2 regions of the Sulfurovum sp. TSL6 genome follow, and region 2 is predicted to be linked to the other one. Evidence: riboswitches for the same ligand, from Rfam matches in the RefSeq annotation. Region 2 holds a riboswitch; the other holds the start of a gene.
What was found. Region 2 has a riboswitch for cyclic di-GMP ahead of LDM93_RS07440 (hypothetical protein). Riboswitches for the same ligand answer to the same signal wherever they lie in the genome.
Positions count from the first base shown of each region.

Region 1 (7,875 bases), 100 kb from region 2:
GAACCACATAAAATACCATGGAAGTTTTGCTTTGGCTAATGCATTATAGACATCAGGAATACCAAAAAAGAGTGTCACCCGTTTTAACAGTGTCTGTTTAAAGATATTTGAAAAAGGCTGTATCGATTTGATGATCACGATACTCATGCCTACATATAGTGGAAGCATAACAGCGATCGTAAATGTAAAAGAGTGGAACATTGGAAGAAATACGATCCCTCTATCTCTAGGTGTCAACTTAATATGCTTCATACCAGAACTTGCGTTTGAAAAAATATTCTTATGGCTTAACATCGCCCCTTTAGGTTTGCCTGTTGTACCTGAAGTATAAATGATCACAGCTGTATCTTCCAATGCAGTATCGGTATGTGCTACAGATAACTCTGTGTTTAACGCTTCATCAAAAGAGTAATACTGCTCTCCCTGAGCGCTCTTGTCACCTTCCCATAGAACAAATTGACATAATGTACTTGCCTTACTGCTGTTGACAACCTTCTCATGGATAGCGGAGGCAATAAGTACTGAAGAGCCACTGTCTTCTAAAATATAGCTAAGTTCATCCTCTTTCAAAAATGTATTGATAGGTACAACCATAACCCCTAGTTTTGAAGCGGCAAAGATCGTATAGATGAACTCAGGAGAGTTTCGTAAAAAAAATGCGACTTTATCACCTTTTTTTACACCTTTGTTAGCAAGAAAAGCAGCCAGTTTATCTGCTGCTAGTAAAATATCTCCATAGGTAATCTTCTCATTATCCACAAAAAGCGCCACTTTTTTCTTACGCTTTTTTGCCTGAAAGGTGATAAGTTCATAAAAGTTATTAAACTTATAGTCCATCTTAATACTCGTACGCTATGCCGATAGTCGTCAAGAATGCCCCACCTTCATGAAATGTACCAAAACCATTGATAGTTCGTGATTCTTTACTATCATATAAGAATGCAGCACCCCATGAGAGGTCTTCTCTCTGCTGATACCGAAACCCCATAGAAAAGATCTTAGCGTCACTATCAGGGAGTTCAAATCCTATAGTGTTTTCAGGTACGGGTGTTTCATCGATTGCAAAACCCATCATCGCTGTGATCTTGTTATCCATTTTGATGGTTGCACCCACTCTAAAAGTATCCGTATCTTTCCAGTTCTTGGGTGCCTCAGGTAAAGGAACCCCTTCGAACTTTAAGGTCTCATACTGAGACCAATAGGTTCTTTCGTAAAGCAATTCCAGTGTAAATGTATCTTGCCACGTTTTAGAAATCGCCACATTAAGTGCTGCAGGCAAAGGCACAGATACACTGGCATCACCATCATATAACAAAGTATCTCCAGAGTAAAGTGTTGCCGTACCTTCTTCATCAAGGTCGATACTAGAGCGATAGGTTACAGCAAAATTCATCTCTGATGTCGGTTTATATGTCATAGCTAAATTATAGCCAAGCCCTACCGTATCACCCTCCATATCTGTCGTAGCTACTGCACTGTCATTTTTAATGACTCCTTCACTGTATACCAATCGGAGACCCCCTCCGATACTAAAATCATCCCTGATCCTATAAGATAGAGAAGGGTTAAACTCTACTACTTTAAGCGTAAACTCTTCGGCAAAAGCTTTTTGGAAAGGTGTCTCCCATCTTTTTGTTAATCCTCCGGGTACAGTTAAACTGACACCCCATCTAAAATTCCCCATCGCAGGAGCAATATAATGAAAATAGGGGATCAATATGTTTTCTACTTCTGATTCACCTGAATATTCAGGTGCACTGCTAAAGACATTTGATGGGAGATGTGCTAAAGTGATGCCACCCTCTACATAACTTTTACCTTCATCTATAAAAACCATATTTGCAGGGTTATAATATGCTGTATCAGCACCTGTCGTATGCGCTACATAAGCGGCTCCCAGTGCCATCGAGTTCAGTGATTGCTCCGGTATCTTGTATCCTCCCGCCATGACAACCGAACTTGCTATTGCACTGAGTGCCAACCCTTTTATCATTCTCCCCATCCTTTTTCCCCTCTATTTCAAATTTAATCTTCCATTAAAGCATACAGTGCACTGATCTCCTGTGCCCAGATCGACTCATCAATGGTTTCCAAGACAAGTGGTATATCATCCATACGCGAGTCATTCATAATGAAGTTAAAAGCGTCCCATCCGATCTCTCCCTGGCCTAGTGAATCATGTCGGTCAACTCTTGAACCTAACTTTGGTTTAGAGTCATTAATATGCATTCCCATCAAGTACTCTCTTCCTACTACTTTATCAAAACTGTTCCATGTTTCATCATAGGTTTCCCTGGTACGGATATCATATCCTGCCGTAAACATATGACAGGTATCAATACACACACCTACCCTGCTTTTATCTTCTACCTTATCTATGATATGTGCCAAATGCTCAAATTTATAACCAAGGTTAGATCCCTGTCCTGCTGTATTTTCTATGACCAGTTTGACATTGGAATCCTGTGTAGCTTCTATGGCTCTATTCAGTGAATCTGCTATAACATCCAAACATCCCAATTCGGCCTGCATAAGCTTATCCATATATTCTGGGTCTTTTTTAGGGATCTTTGTCAAATGAGAACCAGGGTGAAAGTTAAGTCTGTCAAGCCCTAAAATGCGACAACGTTCTAACTCATCTATAAAGGCGTCTCTTGATTTCTCAAGCTTTTCTACCTCAGGGTGTCCCAGATTTATGAGGTAAGAGTCATGCGGTAAAATGTGTTTTGGTAAGATACCGGATTTTTCAAGATTTTCATGAAATGCGTCTATTGTTTTTGTTTCTAAAGGTTTTGCTACCCACTGTCTTTGATTTTTCGTAAAAAGTGCAAATGCTTTAGCCCCTATAGCCATAGCATTAAGTGGCGCATTATCTACACCTCCGCTTGCACTTACATGTGCTCCGACAAATTTTGTCATTTTCTAACCTTAGTATTGTTTTTTGACTTGTATAAGTATAGAGTTGATTGTATCATGGAAAATAATCTGCTTGTTTAAAACCGTGTACTCGATATTATATTTGTCTTTTTTTATAATTCTTTGTGTAAACCCGTCACCCATTTTTTCTAACCCAGTACTAGAAAATATCGGTCTCCCTCTAAATATATTTTCCAGTATACTCTCTGGGTACAGTCCACTTAAGACTTCTTTGTTGAAAGCACTTTTACCCATACATTCTAACACACTCATGCACACTGAGGTCTCAGATATTTCTAGAGAGATGAGTGCCTGTCCACTACCGTAAATCTCTATTTTCATCTCTTCTTCATTCTCATAAATGAACCCCATATCTGCATACTTGAAGGTAGGTGTTTTAAACAGGATGTATGCAGAATTTTGTTTCACATACTCTTTAGAGGCGCATGCACTCAAAAGAAAACCCATTATAAAAATCAAAACAGTTCTTTTAAAATTCATCTTTTTTTCCTTATTTTAGCCAAATTATACAGTATCTTAAGAGATTTTTAAGCACCCTATCTATATAATGCCATCCACAAGTTACAGATGGCCCCATCGTCTAGCGGTTAGGATCCATGGTTTTCATCCATGTTACAGGAGTTCGAGTCTCCTTGGGGTCACCATTTATAACTTGTAACCTTTTCAATATTTGTGGCCCCATCGTCTAGCGGTTAGGATCCATGGTTTTCATCCATGTTACAGGAGTTCGAGTCTCCTTGGGGTCACCAATTACTTCATTTATTTACCACAAAATTTATTTTATAAAAACTCTGATATAATACTAATAAAAATGGACCTTTAAATGTTTCGTCTACTTATTATCACTACACTATTGATATTACCTCTACAAAGTATCGCCTCTGTCTCTTATACTGTCCGTATTGCGGCATATCATAATGTTGATTCCCTGAAACAAGAGTTAAAAAAACTCCCTCCTGCACTGAGAAGAACCGTTGAAGTAGAAAAAAAAGGGGACCTACATATTGCTTCTTCTATCCAGACAGAAGACAAAACAACACTACAAAGACTTTTACCCTCTTACCAAAAAACCTTTCCTGATGCCTTTATATTCAAAGTATTAAAAAACAGAGGAAAATAGAACGAAAGTCAAAAAAGAACTCCCTAAAATCATACGCTACTATTTTGAGTTGGATAAAGAAAAAGCATATGTTGCTTCTTTGAAATAGTCAGAGGATTTTAGCTCCTCTGTATGTTCAGCTTCCAAGAAGCGTTTTTCAAATGCATCATCTTGCAAAGGTCCTGAAAAATAATAACCCTGTAAAATATCGCATTTTTGATCAACAATAAACTTGCGCTGTTCCTCATTCTCAATCCCTTCTGCAACAATTTTTAAATTGAGGTTTTTAGCTATAGTAAAGATCGTTTCAATGAAACATTTGTCTTCATTATCTTCAAGATGATGTAATTCAGAGATGAAAGACTTGTCTATCTTGATTTCATTGATAGGCAACTGTCGAAGATAACTTAAAGAGGAATATCCTGTTCCAAAATCATCCATTGAAAAACGAATACCGTAATTTTGAAGGATCCTCATGTTTTCGATCAGTTTTGTTATATCATCCGCAACGGAAGTCTCTGTAATTTCAAAGACTATTTTTGATCGTTGTTCCTTTGTAAGATAGATGTCACAAAGCTGTTTCACATCGTGAATAAAATTATAATGAAAAAGTTGTCGCATACTGACGTTAATAGACATCTGTTGTAACGCAATACCCTTCTCTTCCCACTTTTTAAATGTGAGAAAAGCTTCTTCTAATATATAATATCCCAACTCTATAATGAATCCCGTTTTTTCAGAGATCGGTATAAATTCAGTAGGACTGACCTCTCCTAATGTTTCGTTGTCCCAACGTGAAAGGACTTCGCAACCGATTATTTCATTCTCAGGATTATACTGTGGCTGGTAGGTCAATGATATTTCGTTATTTTGAAGTGAGAAATGTAATAAACGTTCTATTTCAAGTTTCCATTCGACATCTTTTGAAAGTGTATCATTGAAGAAGATAATGCCGTTTCTTCCTTTTCCTTTAGCCTCATACATGGCGATATCTGCTTCTTTGATGAAGGTGCTGGCTTCCATTTTGGGATCACTGATAATACTCACACCGATACTGGCACTAATATATAAAGAGTGCTCTTCTATATGGTAGCTTTCTCTGATCAATGCCAGTAACTTCTCCGCAAACTGTGATGCATGATGAAAACACTCTTTCTCCGTAGCATAGGAAGTACTGAGAATACAAAACTCATCTCCGCCAAGACGGGATACAAAATTTTGATGCTCTTTACAAAGAGTGAGCATACGCTTGGCTACTTGACAGAGTAACACATCCCCAATATCATGGCCTAAAGTATCATTAATGGTCTTAAAATGATCAAGATCGATCAATATCAAATAGATATGTTTATGGTCCTGTTTTTGGCTTTTCATAGCATCATTGAGAAGTTCGATAAAATAGCGTCTATTTCCAAGTAAAGTTAAAGGGTCATGATAGGCCTGGTACTGACTTTTGATCAGATAATTAAAAGTATTGTGTGCAGCATATAACAAAACACCACTTAGAACAATCGTAAAAAAAGCCAATAGATAGCTGTAGAACTCACCGACCAAGATAAAATACATAGTCAAAGGCAGCATAAGTGTGCCCAAAGTAAACACAGCCAGCTTTTTCTGTGAAGCCAAAATGGTTGCAGAGACAACAGCGCAACCCAATTGGGTTGCAATGGCCACATAATGTAACTCTATATCACTGCGTGATGTATATATCAGGAACATCACTGTCCAAATAGAGAAATAGCTAAATAAAAAATACCTCAGTTGCCCAAGCCACTTTTCTTTTTGCTGTATATTAAGATCATTATCAGCAAAGGTTCTATGTAATCGATATCCCCAAAAAGAGAGTAACACTACAAGAGAAAACCATAAAAATTCAGGAAGCAAAGAAGAAGAATAGAGCCATCCTATATAAAGATACCCCATTCCAGTGCCGGCAAATAATGTAATCACTACAAGTATCTGTTTCTGCATAAAATCATAGAAGTTCATATTGTCGAGCATGTCATACCTTAAAATAGTTCTTAAGAAAATAGTTGTACTGTTTGTGTGACCTGGCGATCTTTTATTGACTGTATATATAGTATATCCAAGACCCATGGCTTTCTGGCCCCGTCTCACGACAGGTGTAGCATTTTACGAAAAGTATCTTGCATTATAAATCATTTATATTAAATAAATATGTATAATTTTAAAAAATAATTAATTATATTTAAATATGTTACTTTTGTAGTGTTAAAAACGATACAACCAATAATTATAGAATCTATTTTAGCATATTTATCTATGTTCTCTATGTTCTAAAAGTGTCATGAATGATTTAAACGAAGTTTGGTGGAGCATAACGGGATCGAACCGATGACCTCTTCGCTGCCAGCGAAGCGCTCTCCCAGCTGAGCTAATGCCCCATTGATGTGAAAAATAAGATTCTAGCACAAGATAGATATAATTTACCTATCTTGTAGACTTTTTATGAACGTTCTGTTATTTCAAGCAGATGGTAACCAAATTGTGTTTTCACTGGACCATGCACGACACCTACCTCATCGTTGAACACCACTTTATCGAACTCCGGTACCATTTGACCTTGGCCAAATCTTCCCAGTTCTCCTCCTCTTGCTCCTGATGGACAAGTAGAGTTCTGCTTCGCTGCTTCTTCAAAGCTGATCTCACCTGCATTGATCTTTTCTTTGAGTTCCTTACAGAGTGCTTCATCGTTTACCAATATGTGTCTTGCTGATGCTGTTGCCATTGTACTTTCCTTACTGTTGATTTAATCTGCAACGTTTATATACTATTTTTCCTTGATGTCAAGTAAAAAATCATATCCCTGCTTCAAAAGCAACCAATTCGCCCTTTTTCAATCTGGGTATGATATCTGTTCTAATCTTACGTATGAGAAAACTCTTTTTTTCAAACGGTATCTGTTGTGAACTTGCGATACTTTTTAACTTCAGATCATAATGTTTTATGAGAAAATTACGCAGTACACTGTTGAGTTCTTCTTCATTCATGACTTCCAGACTGTCATCTACACTGATCCCTACCAAACCAGGATGTTCGGTCTCTCCATTGATGAGTGCTGTAAATAGTTCTGCATAACCACCCAACATATTGATATCCATCACACTGAGAACATTATCGATAAGATTAGGATTTTCAATGAGGGTCTTCAGTATGCTTAATTGTGCTACATCATCTCTTTTTTGCGTAAAACTTTCTCTGGCTCTGGCGACATTGGTCTCTTTACCAAAAAGGGAAGGGGCTACACCCACCAATGTCGCTGCCATAGGAATGTATGCATCTTTGATGATCTGGCTGAGCGTCTCAAGATACTGTTTCACGGCGCCAAAAGCGGCTTCTTTGGCTCTAGGATCATTTAAATTATATAGTGAAACGATCATCTCCAGCACAAAAGGGATCAACGGTTTAGCTTCACGAAGCAACTTCGCTACGGTTTCACTCTGGCCTTTGGCTATAAGGTCTGCAGGGTCTTGTCCATCAGGAAAGAGTACAACCCCGCCATCAAAACCTCCCACTGACAACATCTGAGCCGCTTTCAGTGCTGCTGATATACCTGCTTTGTCACCGTCATAGGCCAAGATCACTTTTGGATCTCCTTTACGCAGCAGAGGCAAATGTTCCGGTGTCAGTGCCGTTCCCATCCCTGCGACCGCTTCTTTAAAGCCTGCCTGATGGAACATCACGACATCCAAATACCCTTCACAAACAATGATCTTTTTGTTCTTATAGATGCTCTCTTTTGCCAAGTGATACCCATAAAGGAGTCTCGACTTATTAAACAGTTTTGTTTGGGGAGAATTGATGTACTTTGCAGGATG
Region 1 is NZ_BPFJ01000002.1:590,937-598,811, forward strand. Features, by position in the region: gene LDM93_RS07935 (long-chain-fatty-acid--CoA ligase) at 1-837, opposite strand, end outside; gene LDM93_RS07940 (OmpP1/FadL family transporter) at 839-1,993, opposite strand; gene nfo (deoxyribonuclease IV) at 2,026-2,919, opposite strand; gene LDM93_RS07950 (hypothetical protein) at 2,929-3,417, opposite strand; tRNA gene LDM93_RS07955 (tRNA-Glu) at 3,507-3,581, shown strand; tRNA gene LDM93_RS07960 (tRNA-Glu) at 3,612-3,686, shown strand; gene LDM93_RS07965 (hypothetical protein) at 3,761-4,057, shown strand; gene LDM93_RS07970 (bifunctional diguanylate cyclase/phosphodiesterase) at 4,097-6,037, opposite strand; cyclic di-GMP riboswitch class I at 6,079-6,176, opposite strand; tRNA gene LDM93_RS07975 (tRNA-Ala) at 6,366-6,441, opposite strand; gene LDM93_RS07980 (peptidylprolyl isomerase) at 6,504-6,785, opposite strand; gene dnaG (DNA primase) at 6,856-7,875, opposite strand, start outside.
Region 1: linked by a shared signal. The riboswitch ahead of LDM93_RS07970 (bifunctional diguanylate cyclase/phosphodiesterase) and the one ahead of LDM93_RS07440 (hypothetical protein) in region 2 are both predicted to bind cyclic di-GMP.

Region 2 (7,875 bases):
GTGAACAGGCAGGTACGGCTTCACAATTGATATCAAGTTTAGAAGTAAGAAGGCTTTAGCCCTCTTCTGTCTTGTGGATAATTTCAGCCAGTCCTTCTTCTTGCTCTTCATCGATATCCAGCTTTTCCACTACCCCTGCTTCAGGATCTGTAAAGACTGACATCTCCAACTCTTTTTCACTCTTAGCCACGACACAGGTCACGACAGCATCCCCTGTGACATTCACAGAAGTGCGTATCATGTCAAGCAGTCTGTCAACCCCCAGGATGAGCCCTATACCTTCTACAGGAAGTCCTACCTGCACAAAGACCATAGAAAGCATGATGAGCCCTACACCTGGTACCCCTGCTGTGCCTATGGAAGCCAGTACAGACATAAGTATCACTGTCAAATAGCCGCTTAATCCCAGTTCAACACCATATACATTGGCTATAAAAACAGTAGCAACCCCCTGCATAATGGCCGTACCGTCCATATTGATAGTGGCACCAAAAGGTACAGTGAACGAAGCCACCGAGTTATCTACACCCATACGCTTAGTCACTGATCTTAGTGTCACCGGTATGGTAGCATTGGAACTTGCTGTAGAAAAGGCGAATACCTGTGCATCCCGTATCTTTTGTAAAAACATTTTAGGACTCAGACCGGAAAAAAGTTTGAGTAGGATCATCAGCGTGCCAAAAAGATGGAGTAACAATGCAGCCACAAGAACCAATACATACCCGGACAGGCTGATAAGAAGATCCAAACCGAGTTCTGAAATCGCTTTGGCAAGCAATGCAAACACAGCGATAGGTGCTACAGACATAATGATATTGACCATATGCATCATCGCTTCATTGAGCACTTCTACACCTTCTGCAATGTTTTGCGCTTTTTTCCCTACCATTAACAATGAGATACCGAACAAAATAGAAAAAAAGATGATCTGCAGCATATTTCCAGAAGCAAAGGCATGGATGACATTGTCAGGGATAATGTTAATGAGTACTTCCGAAAGAGGCGGTGCCTCCTTGGCTGTAAAAGTCGTTGCAGTTGTACCATTTACACCGGAACCAGGAGCCACGATCATCGCGAAACCTATAGCAGTAGCGATAGCGATAGCCGTCGTTAGTATATAAAGTCCAAATGACTTTACCCCTACACTCCCCAGTTTCCGCACATCTCCTATACCCAATACACCTGAGATCAGTGAAAAGAAGACCAAAGGGACCACAAGCATTTTCAGTGCGGTAATGAACATCTTTCCTATGATGTAAAAAACGCCTCCAACCACATACTCCTGTATAAAGCTGCCTTCACTGTTCCAGGCACCCATATTGATCACCAGTCCTACGATGATCCCCAAGAGCATCGCCCATAGTACTTTTTGTGTAAGTGTCATATTACTTCTTCCCTTCTATTGTCTCTATTGTTAAAAGTTAGGTTATCTCATAAGTGTACTTGAATACTACAATCTTCTTTTCAACCCCAGATACATAAGCTGATGGCCTAAATCTAACTGTTCTATTGGTGGTTTGCATTATAACAAAATATAGTTTTTTCTGCCCCTATTGACAAAGTAACCTAAATGTGTTAATATCCACCATCTTTCAGATATGGGGATGACTTGGTTTCGACTGGAGTAGTCGGGGCTATGTGCATGTCGGACTGGGCAATTCCGTTACGCGGCCCACACGCGAATAAACGCAAACAATACAGATTATCGTCCAGCTTACGCAGTAGCGTAAGTCATTAACCCCGCTAACGCGGAGGACTGCTTCGCCGGTGAGTGTCATCTTAACCGGATTTTGAAGTATCACATCTGATGACTATGCTCCCTGGAAGCTATGCCAGGGTGTGAGAATTTTAGCTCGTCTTGTAAAGTTTTGAGTGTAGTACAAAGCAGGATTAAAATTAACAACACTGACTAAGCATGTAGAGTCATGGTTCTATCTATTTTAGGACAGGGGTTCAATTCCCCTCATCTCCACCAAACTCCAATTTAATACAATCTAATAAAATACAAATAACCCCCTTATTTACGAACATTAAATCATATATAGTCTAACTGTGTTAGATTATTATGTATAATTATTGGTACATTAAAAAAAGGAAGAAGAAATGAACAATGAAAACAAAAATGAAGTAACGGTAGTAGATATAAAGATGCCATTCATGTCAATGGTTACGTTTATGGTAAAAGCAGCTCTTGCAGCAATTCCAGCTATTTTCATTTTAATGGTTATTTTTACATTCTTTACGGCATTTTTAGGTAATATTGCTGGTCGTTAATGAGATAATCTTTTAGGCTTACTCAAGTTCCATACCTCCTATGCACCCTAAGGATTTGTTCTTTTAGAACTCCATCGGTAAGACTGATACAAACGCCATTAGTGCCTCCAATAGGAACATCTAACTGTCGCAAAGAAGAAGTATACAATGACAGAACGCATAGATATGAGTGGAAAACTATCTGCAATACAAAATCATCAAACATCAAGAAGTCTCTAAAAGTATGCTATTGAGGGGATTTTTTTGGATTGGTTAATTTAAGTGGTGCGGATGAGAGGACTCGAACCTCCACGCCGTAAAGCACCAGATCCTAAGTCTGGCGTGTATACCAATTTCACCACATCCGCATGTGATTATTACAATAAGAGAGTATTCATTTTAACTTCTCTGTCGAATAATACAAAAGTTTCACTTTTGATCAAATAAGTAAAAGTCAAAAATATCATTATGCTAATATGAAATATTTTACATTGGCCCTAAAGAACTACATTAGTGTTAATAAGACATTTTACATACTCTTAATACTGAACTATTGTAATAGAAGGACACCTTGTTTTTTAAAATTTGTAATTTACACCTATCATTACCACTGGATAGAATTTATAATCTTCTACATCATCAATAATTTTTTGAGTTTCAATTACAAGGTTATTATTAATTTCATCTTCAATAGGAGTTCCAATGATTAATGGATTTAAATCAGCATTTAAATCTACTTTTGGTGAACCTTGATACATAACACCTAGGTCAAAAGAAAATCCCCAACCTTTTTCATTAGAATTGTTTCCCCATCCAATACCAAGATATGGAGCAACATCATCAAATTCAACGTGAGTATTTAATTTACCAACTTCAGAAGCAGTATATTTATCATTACCGATTGTTATTACTTCTGATCCAAAAGGAGTAGCACTACCATCAAATTCATTACCATTATAATAAACACCACCACTTACTCTAAATGTATTTTCAAATGGGAAATAATCTACTAGAAGACCAGCATTTTTAAAATCAATATTTCCATCATAACTAACAGTATCAACATCTAAAGTATGGCTATACTGTAAGCCATTCACATTTACTCTAGCTGAAAAACTATCACTAATAGGAGTTGCTAAATTAATACCTACACCTAATGTTCCTACTGTTATACCAGCATTGTAATTTGATTCACCAACAGAATCTGCAAAAGCTAAACCTCCACCCATTGTTACTAAACATGTAACTAAAGTACCTTTAAAAAAAAATTTCATTATCTGTTCCTTTTGACATAAAAATAAAATAGTTGTGAAAAATGAATTAACTAAATTTTGATAACCTGACAATCTTAACAAGTTAAGATCCATGGCTTTCTATCCCTGCTTCACAACAAAATAAGTTTGAATTAAATAAGATTTATATGGGATAGTAAGTAGTAAAGAGAGAATGATACATAATACACTAGTATTAGTATTTGGCAACCTGGCGATCTTAAGTTAAGACCCATGGCTTTCCGTCCCTGCTTCACAACAAGTTTGGCACAACAAATATATCTATTTAAATACAAGAAATTATAACAGAAAAAGTATATGATTATTTTTAAGAGGGGGTTCAATTTCCCTCATCTCAAACAATTCACCAAATTTAAATCACTTCTTTTCGCAGTTCAGCAGATAACGCAGTCGTCATTTCATAAGAAATAGTCCCAAACTGTTTTGCAGCCGCTTGTGCATCACTCATCACACACACTTCTTCTTTATCTGATTCAAGAGAGATAGAGTCCATAGAAACACGTCCTAGTATAGGTAAGCCCTCACTTGTTATATAAGGTTGAGCACTGTCTCCTCTGGACCATCCGTCACCATAACCCAGATCATAGGTAGATACCGTCATATCATGTGAAGCTATGAAGTCCCCTCCGTACCCTATGCGCTCTCCATCTTTTAATATTTTAGTTGATATCTTTTTAGCATATAGTGACATTACAGGACGTAGTGTTACTTCATCAAAAAGGTGTGGCAGTTCACTATATCCGTACGCACCTATGCCTACACGTACTAGATCTTCATCAAAACTTTTTGTTCTAAGAATAGCTGCTGTGTTATGCGAATGTACTCTTACATGCGTAAACCCAGCTTCTTTTACGCTTTCTTTCACACGCTCAAACTGTTTTTGCTGCCAAAAGAGTTCAGAGCTTAACTCATCTGCACTACGGTAGTGGGTCATCACACCTGTAAGTTCTAACCCTTGTGCTTTAATCAAAGTACAAGCTTCACCCAGCTCATCAAAGGCTATCCCGTTACGGTGCATTCCCGTATCTACTTTGAGTTCTACTTTTGCACCTTTTTGGGCTTCTTTGATATCTTCTAATGTATTGATAGTAAAAGAATAGACCTCATCTTTTATGATACTGTCACCCAATACCAGTATCGTTTCAAATAAAGATCTGATCACTTCTGCTTCTGCCGTTTTTCGTACCACTGCATGTCTGATACCAAACTCTGATGCCAGTCTTCCCATCAGTTCCAGTCCGTGACCATAGGCATTGTCTTTAAGGACAATTGCGATCTTTTCAACTGAGCCAGTTTTTAGTGCAATTTGGTTAAGATTATGATAGAAATTTTGTTTATTTATTTTAATAAATGCCATGACGAGATTATACAATATAGATAATAAATAAGGGATACGATGCAAAAAGATCTAAAAGTGGTGATGCCGGCAGAATGGGAAAAACAGCGTGCCGTACTCTTGTCCTTTCCTCATGAAGAGACAGATTGGCATGATCCCCATAACGCAGCAGACCTGGAAGCGAGTCTCTCACCTTTTATACGTATCGCTCAAGCTATCGCTTATGGAGAAGCCGTTTACATTATCTGTAAAAACAAAGAAAAAATTGCAAAGATGTTCTGTTCTACACGTAACATGACTTTCATAGAGATACCCACGAACGATACATGGATACGTGACTACGGCTACATCAGTATAAAAGAAAATCAGGAAGTGAAACTGCTTGACTTTACCTTTGATGGCTGGGGCGGTAAATTTGAAGCCTCTCTTGACAATGCTGTCAATACTGCTTTACATAAAAAAGGTTATCTTGGCACGACGCCCCTTGAACATATTGATTTTGTTCTTGAGGGAGGCTCGATAGAGAGTGATGGGGAAGGAACCATCCTCACGACTTCAGAATGCCTTTGCAACCCGAACAGAAACGGTGGACTGAGTAAACAAGAGAGCGAAGAGAAACTGCATACCTATCTGGGTGCACAAAGAGTGTTATGGCTGGACCATGGATATCTTGCAGGCGATGATACAGACAGTCATATAGATACTTTGGCCAGGTTTGTCAACACAACGACCATCATGTATGTCAAGTGTGAAGATAAAGAAGATGAACATTACGAAGCACTACAGGAAATGGAAAAACAATTGAAAAGTTTTACCACTTCAGAAGGCCAGCCTTATACGCTCGTTCCACTTCCCATGTGTGAAGCAAAATATAATGATGCACAAGAGAGACTGCCGGCAACCTATGCCAACTTTCTCATTACCAATGATGCATTGATCTACCCTACCTATGAGGATAAAAATGATACAAAAGCAGGAGAGATCTTTAAAGAGGTTTTCCCAGATAAAGAGATCATTCCTGTGAATTGTTCAAAACTGATAGAACAGGGTGGGAGTCTACACTGTTCTACGATGCAGATAGCCTATTAAAAAGGATTTTTATGAAAACAGCACTGATTCAACAAGCCTACCATGGCAGTAAAGATAAAACCCTTCAAGTCACTACAGAGAAGATAAAAGAAGCTGCACAAAACGGTGCAGAACTTGTTGTCTTACAGGAACTGCATCAAACAGAGTACTTCTGTCAAAGTGAAGATACCAAATTTTTTGATTATGCGGCCCACTTTGATTCTGATGTAGTATTTTGGGGTAATATTGCCAAAGAGTACAATGTGGTTCTGGTCACGTCACTTTTTGAAAAACGGACAGCAGGCCTCTACCATAATACCGCCGTCGTCTTTGAAAAAGATGGGTCTGTCGCAGGAAAATACCGGAAGATGCATATCCCTGATGATCCAGGATTTTACGAGAAGTTCTACTTTACGCCAGGTGATCTTGGTTTTGAACCTATACAAACTTCTGTGGGGAAACTAGGTGTACTTGTCTGCTGGGACCAATGGTACCCTGAAGCTGCACGGGCTATGACACTCAAAGGGGCAGACATACTTATCTATCCTACGGCTATAGGCTGGTTTGAAGCAGACAGTGAAGACGAAAAAGCAAGACAACTTGACAGCTGGATCACCATACAGCGTTCTCATGCCATTGCAAACGGATTACCCGTACTAAGCTGTAACCGTGTAGGTTTTGAAGCCGATAGTGCCGGTGTGATGGCTGGTACGCGTTTTTGGGGGAACTCTTTTGTATGTGGCGCACAAGGAGAGATGCTTGTACATGCAGATGATAAGAGCGAAACCATACTTTATGCAGACATTGAACATGAGCGTACCAAAGAAGTACGTGATATCTGGCCGTTTTTACGTGACAGACGTATAGAAGCGTATGAGTGTTTACTGAAAAGATATTGTGACTAACGTATCATTTCCGATACGTATTATAGAGGGTATTGTGAAGATCACTGCTTCTCGAACCACCACATAAAGGCGAACATGAGTCCTGGTGTTTTTGCGATACTTTCATCATAGAGAAGCTTCTTTGCTTCCTCTATGGGCAAATAGACAACCTCTATCTGTTCATGGTCTACACCACCGCCTTCACTCACCTTCATACTCTCATCGAGTTCGGCAAAGTAGAGTGTCTGTTTACTTCCTGCGAAGCCTACTGAGGTATGAAAAGAAGTGATTCTCTCGATGTTTTGGAGTGGGATATCATATCCACACTCTTCTTCTACCTCTTCTTTTGCAATTTCTGCCAGAGAAAGTTCTTTATCCACGATACCCGCACACAGTTCTATTGTCATACCAATATCATTGTTCAAGTAGACCGCAGGACGGAACTGTCTCACCAAAACAAATGATCTTTTTTCTTTATGGTAAAGAAGAATGGCAACACTATCATGTGCTTCAACGATCTCCCATGATTTTTGAATACCTTCTTGTTCGTATGTCGCAAATGCTGTTGATATAAACTTGGCATTGACCAAAGGCTGAAGTTTAAAGTGCTTGATCCGTTTTTCCATCTTCTACTCTCATGCTTGTTTGTTCATATCCATCCCACACAAAAGGGGTACTTTCTTCTTTGAGATATGCCAACATTCTTTCTTTCTTCTCTTTTGCATTCTTGATCACGACTTTTTTGTATTTTGTTGTGGACACATCCTTATATTTGGTAAATTTCTTTAAAACAGTATCTTTGATTGATGCCTTACGTAATACTCGCATTGGGTTTACCCATCTTCCATGTTTCTTCATTCCAAAATGCAGATGGGGTCCTGTACTTCGTCCTGTACTCCCAACATACCCTATAATCTGACCTTTCTTCACGCGCTGTCCTCTTTTAACACGTATACGACTCTGATGTGCGTACAGTGATTCATATCCACCGGGATGTTTGATCTTTACGACTTTACCATACCCACCCAAGCGACCCGAAAAA
Region 2 is NZ_BPFJ01000002.1:490,102-497,976, forward strand. Features, by position in the region: gene LDM93_RS07415 (hypothetical protein) at 1-59, shown strand, start outside; gene LDM93_RS07420 (dicarboxylate/amino acid:cation symporter) at 56-1,384, opposite strand; RNA gene ssrA (transfer-messenger RNA) at 1,601-1,975, shown strand; gene LDM93_RS07430 (hypothetical protein) at 2,104-2,274, shown strand; tRNA gene LDM93_RS07435 (tRNA-Leu) at 2,537-2,621, opposite strand; gene LDM93_RS07440 (hypothetical protein) at 2,832-3,527, opposite strand; cyclic di-GMP riboswitch class I at 3,584-3,663, opposite strand; cyclic di-GMP riboswitch class I at 3,727-3,803, opposite strand; gene LDM93_RS07445 (alanine racemase) at 3,898-4,902, opposite strand; gene LDM93_RS07450 (agmatine deiminase family protein) at 4,942-5,970, shown strand; gene LDM93_RS07455 (carbon-nitrogen hydrolase) at 5,982-6,854, shown strand; gene LDM93_RS07460 (NUDIX domain-containing protein) at 6,896-7,459, opposite strand; gene LDM93_RS07465 (peptidoglycan DD-metalloendopeptidase family protein) at 7,434-7,875, opposite strand, start outside.